2 regions of the Pseudomonas sp. 9Ag genome follow, and region 2 is predicted to be linked to the other one. Evidence: predicted binding sites of a transcription regulator. Region 2 holds the regulator's gene; the other holds the start of a gene.
What was found. Region 2 encodes sigma-54, which starts transcription at its own class of promoters, with help from an activator protein. Its sites were predicted from a motif close to ANTGGCATNNANNTTGCTNT; they were not measured.

Region 1: a site for sigma-54 is predicted at 1,292-1,311, ahead of glnK (P-II family nitrogen regulator). Genes of this name have one in related genera too.

The regions. Positions count from the first base shown of each region.
Region 1 is NZ_LR733836.1:3,940,504-3,942,899, reverse strand. It holds gene ALTERO38_RS17990 (DNA-processing protein DprA) at 1-16, opposite strand, end outside; partial or broken gene ALTERO38_RS17985 (magnesium chelatase domain-containing protein) at 161-805, opposite strand; gene ALTERO38_RS17980 (accessory factor UbiK family protein) at 839-1,102, opposite strand; gene glnK (P-II family nitrogen regulator) at 1,497-1,835, shown strand; gene ALTERO38_RS17970 (ammonium transporter) at 1,959-2,396, shown strand, end outside.
Region 2 is NZ_LR733836.1:679,085-681,480, forward strand. It holds gene hpf (ribosome hibernation-promoting factor, HPF/YfiA family) at 1-179, opposite strand, end outside; gene ALTERO38_RS03085 (RNA polymerase factor sigma-54) at 258-1,775, opposite strand; gene lptB (LPS export ABC transporter ATP-binding protein) at 1,921-2,396, opposite strand, start outside.

The DNA.
Region 1 (2,396 bases), 3.3 Mb from region 2:
TGCGGCCTTTAGCCATCCCTCGGCGAACTCAATTATTGATGGTGGATTTATGATTGTGTCAGTGGATGCGTGATTGATTATTCCAAGGTTGCCTGTGCCTAGGAGCCGTGTCCAGGCCATTCCGCGGGTGTAAAAAGACGGGTGTATAGGGCTACAAAGGTAGCAGGTTGTGGCCACCTGCTGCGGCCACCAACAACCCACGCTTGGCTGCCGCCTGGCCTTGCACATCAGCGAGATCAGGGTAGGGCAGCACCTGACGCAACAGCCCTTGGGCTTGGAAGGGGTCGATCGGAGCCACACCGTTGAAATGTGCAGCGACTTCCAGCAAATGGTCGGCCGCGTAGACCACCAATCCCGAGGCCAGGCTGGCTTCCTCGGCATTGGCTCGCGGTACCAGTAGGGCACGCCCGGCCTGGCGGGCCGCGAGCGCTGCAGGCAGCACGCCCTGAACCGGTCGCAGTGAGCCGGAAAGCGCCAGCTCGCCCAGGCATTCGAGCGTGTCGAGGCGGTCGGCGGGAATCTGACCGCTCGCCGCCAATATGCCCAGCGCAATGGCCAGATCGAAACGGCCACCATCCTTCGGTAGATCGGCTGGAGCGAGATTGAGGGTGATTCGTCGAGCCGGGAAGTCGAAGCCGGACGTCTGGATCGCGCTGCGCACGCGATCCTTGCTTTCCTTGACAGCCGTCTCCGGCAAGCCAACCAGAGCCAGCGAAGGCAGCCCGTTGGCGAGGTGCGCCTCCACCGTCACAGTGGGCGCTTCCACACCGACCTGGGCGCGGCTGTGGACAATTGCGAGGGACATCCGATCACTCCTTTGATCGTGACGCCAGCCGGCCTATTCGGAGGCGGGTGGCGCGAGTTTCTCTTCCAGCTCGGCGACCTTGGCTTCGAGGGCTTCGAGCCTCGCGCGGGTGCGCGCAAGCACCACCATCTGACTGTCGAATTCTTCGCGGCTGACCACATCGAGCTTGCTCAGCGCACCTTGCACGATGCCTTTGAGCTGGGCTTCCACTTCCGCGCGAGGCAAGGGGTTTTCACCGCTGAAAAGCCGTGAGGCCTGGGCGCCGACGGCGTCGAGAAAAGCTTTGGGTGGGAACATGAGCATCACCTGTTTCTGAGCGACGCGCAGTGTAGCACGGGCTGTTCAGCCGTCCGGCCGGCGCCAGTGCACGATTGCGGGCACGCCGTTGCGCTGCCATGCACCGGCATGGTGCGTGATCCGGCAGGCGGGTTGTGCCGTGGGCTCGCGCGGCCTTTGCGGAGCGCCTGAGGCCGGGCATTGCAAAAAGCTGGCATTGATTCTGCTTAGGTCCATGTGACGTATGCACCAGCAGGTTGCGGTGCATAGGCGATTCGGGACGTTTCGTCGGATCGGTTGATGGTGTCGGATGGTCGCTCGGCAACGCCGGCGCGTTACAAGAGCCAGACACTGCGCTTAGACTTGAGCCGGGTTCGTACTTCTGGGGCAAGTCCACCTAAACGGGAGAAGTTTCATGAAACTAGTCACTGCCATCATCAAGCCGTTCAAGCTGGACGACGTACGCGAGTCGCTGTCCGAGATTGGCGTACAAGGCATCACGGTCACCGAGGTCAAGGGTTTCGGTCGCCAGAAAGGTCATACCGAGCTTTATCGCGGGGCTGAATACGTGGTCGATTTTCTGCCGAAGGTGAAGATCGACGTAGCAATCGCCGATGACCAGCTCGATCGCGTGATCGAGGCCATCACCAAGGCGGCCAACACCGGGAAGATTGGCGACGGCAAGATCTTCGTCGTGAATCTGGAGCAAGCCATTCGCATCCGCACTGGCGAAACCGATACCGACGCAATCTGACGTTCCGGCGCGTAGCGCACGTTTGACCGGGCGGTAACGCCCGACACGTCGCCACGCACCGCCCGAGCATTTGCGATTGCCTGCCTAGCAGGCCTACGAACCCCACGCCCCAGGAGTAAAACCATGACTCTGCGAAAATTCGCAGGGCTAGGAGCCCTTTTGTCTCTGATAAGCCCAGGCATCGCCATGGCGCAGGAGGCAACGCTTGATTCCGGCGATACGGCATGGATGCTCACAGCCGCTGCGCTGGTGCTGTTCATGACGATTCCAGGCCTGGCGCTGTTCTACGGCGGCATGGTCCGTTCCAAGAACATCCTCTCGGTCATGATGCAGTGCTTCGCCATCACTGGCCTGATGAGCATCCTGTGGATGGTCTACGGCTACAGCCTGGCGTTCGACACGGCGGGCATGGAAGCAGGCGTCACCAACCTCAATTCTTTCGTCGGCGGACTCGGGCGTGCATTCCTGAGCGGCCTGACGCCCGACAGCCTCACCGGCACCGTGCCGGAAAGCGTGTTCATCACCTTCCAGATGACCTTCGCCATCATTACCCCGGCGCTG
Region 2 (2,396 bases):
TCTCGCCCCGCTACGTGCAGCGTGGCCTCGGCCTTTTGCCTGAGTTTTTCGACTTGAAGGATGACTTGTACGGCAATGATGCGGTCGAAATGGCGTTCTATCCGCTCGAATTTCTCCTCGACGTAGTCACGCAGGGCTTCAGTGATTTCAAGGTGAAGGCCAGTGATGTTGACTTGCATACTGCATCTCCTATTGCCACGTGCGAATTGACGGGCTGAACACCCGTCGCCGGAACAAATCCACCAGGTCGCCTGGTGCTACATCAACCGCTTGCGCTCGCTTGAGGGGGCGATCCCGAGTGACTCGCGGTACTTGGCTACGGTGCGGCGCGCAACTTGAATCCCTTGTGCCTCCAGTAGACCAGCGATCTTGCTGTCGCTCAATGGCTTTTTCTGGTTTTCCGCGGCCACCAGTTTCTTGATGATTGCGCGAATGGCGGTGGACGAGCACTCGCCACCTTCAGCAGTGCTCACATGGCTCGAGAAGAAGTATTTGAGTTCGTAGATACCGCGGGGCGTGTGCATGAACTTCTGCGTGGTGACCCGTGAGATCGTCGACTCATGCATGCCCACCGCTTCGGCGATATCGTGCAACACCAGTGGTTTCATGGCTTCGTCGCCATGTTCGAAAAAGCCACGCTGGTGTTCGACGATCTGGGTGGCCACTTTCATCAGCGTTTCGTTGCGGCTGAGCAGGCTTTTGATGAACCAGCGGGCTTCTTGAAGCTGGTTGCGCATGAAGGTGTTGTCGGCGCTCGAGTCGGCACGTTTGACGAACCCGGCATACTGAGCGTTCACCCGCAGGCGCGGCATCGCCTCCTGATTCAGTTCGACCAACCAGCGGCCATTGTGCTTGCGCACGATTACGTCAGGCACGACATACTCAGGCTCGCCTGCTTCGATCTGCGAGCCTGGGCGCGGGTTGAGGGTCTGGATCAAGTCGATGATCTGGCGCAGCTCGTCTTCTTTGAGCTTCATGCGACGCATCAGCAGGCTGTAGTCGCGCGCGCCAAGAGTATCCAGGTGATCGCTGACCAAGCGCACCGCTTCGCTTAGCCACTCGGTACGCTCGGGGAGCTGGCGAAGCTGCAGCAGCAGGCATTCGCGCAAGTCGCGCGCGCCGATGCCAGCGGGCTCGAACTGCTGGATGCGGCGCAGCACCACTTCGACCTCATCGAGTTCGATTTCAAGTTCCGGGTCAAACGACTCGAGGACTTCCTCGAGCGTCTCGTCGAGATAACCCTGGGGGTTGATGCAGTCGATCAGGGTGGCTGCTATGAGACGGTCGGTGTCGCTCATCGGTGCGAGGTTGAGCTGCCAGAGCAAGTGGCTTTGCAGGCTTTCCCCTGATGATGTGCGGGTAGTGAAATCCCATTCATCATCGTCGTTGCTCGGCAGGCTGCTGGCGCTGGTTTGGTAGATGTCTTCCCAGGCGGTGTCGACTGGAAGCTCGTTAGGGATACGATCGCCCCAATCGCCGTCCTCGAGGTTCTCCACCGTGTTGATGGGCTCCTCGTAATGATTATCGGGCTCGTTGTGCTCGGGCGAGTCGGTTGTCGGGCTTTCGCTTTTCTTTTCGATCGACTCGGCCATCGGGTCGGAGTTATCGAAATCTTCTCCGTCTTCTTCGCGCTCGAGCATGGGGTTGGAATCCAGCGCCTCCTGAATCTCCTGCTGAAGATCGAGTGTGGATAGCTGGAGCAATCGTATGGCTTGTTGCAGCTGCGGTGTCATCGTCAGCTGCTGGCCCATCTTCAGGACTAGCGATGGTTTCATGGCAGAGGACTTCGAACCTTGTTTGCCGGCGCAACCGCGCCTGTTCCGATTTCGCTGGCGCCGCGCGCCGATGTAAGCAAATTATATGCCTGGCAACGAAGCCTTTGCCTAGCCCTGTAGCTGCGTAGAGCAGAAAAAACCGCTATCAAAGTCGGAATTCGTGCCCCAGATAGACTTCCTTCACCAGTTGGTTGGCGAGGATGGTCTCTGCATCGCCCTCGGCGATCAACTGGCCGTCATTCACGATATAGGCGGTTTCACAGATATCCAGAGTTTCGCGGACGTTGTGATCGGTGATTAGGACGCCGATGCCCTTGGCCTTGAGATGATGGATGATCTGCTTGATGTCGCCGACCGAAATCGGATCAACGCCGGCAAAGGGTTCATCGAGCAGGATGAACTTGGGCGCCGTGGCCAGGGCGCGGGCAATTTCAACGCGGCGCCGTTCGCCACCCGATAGGCTCATGCCGAGACTGTCGCGGATGTGATGGATGTGAAATTCCTGCAGCAGACCTTCCAGGGCCTGTTGGCGACCGTTGCGGTCAAGGTCCTTGCGCGTCTCCAGGATGGCCATGATGTTGTCAGAGACCGAAAGCTTGCGAAAGATCGATGCTTCCTGCG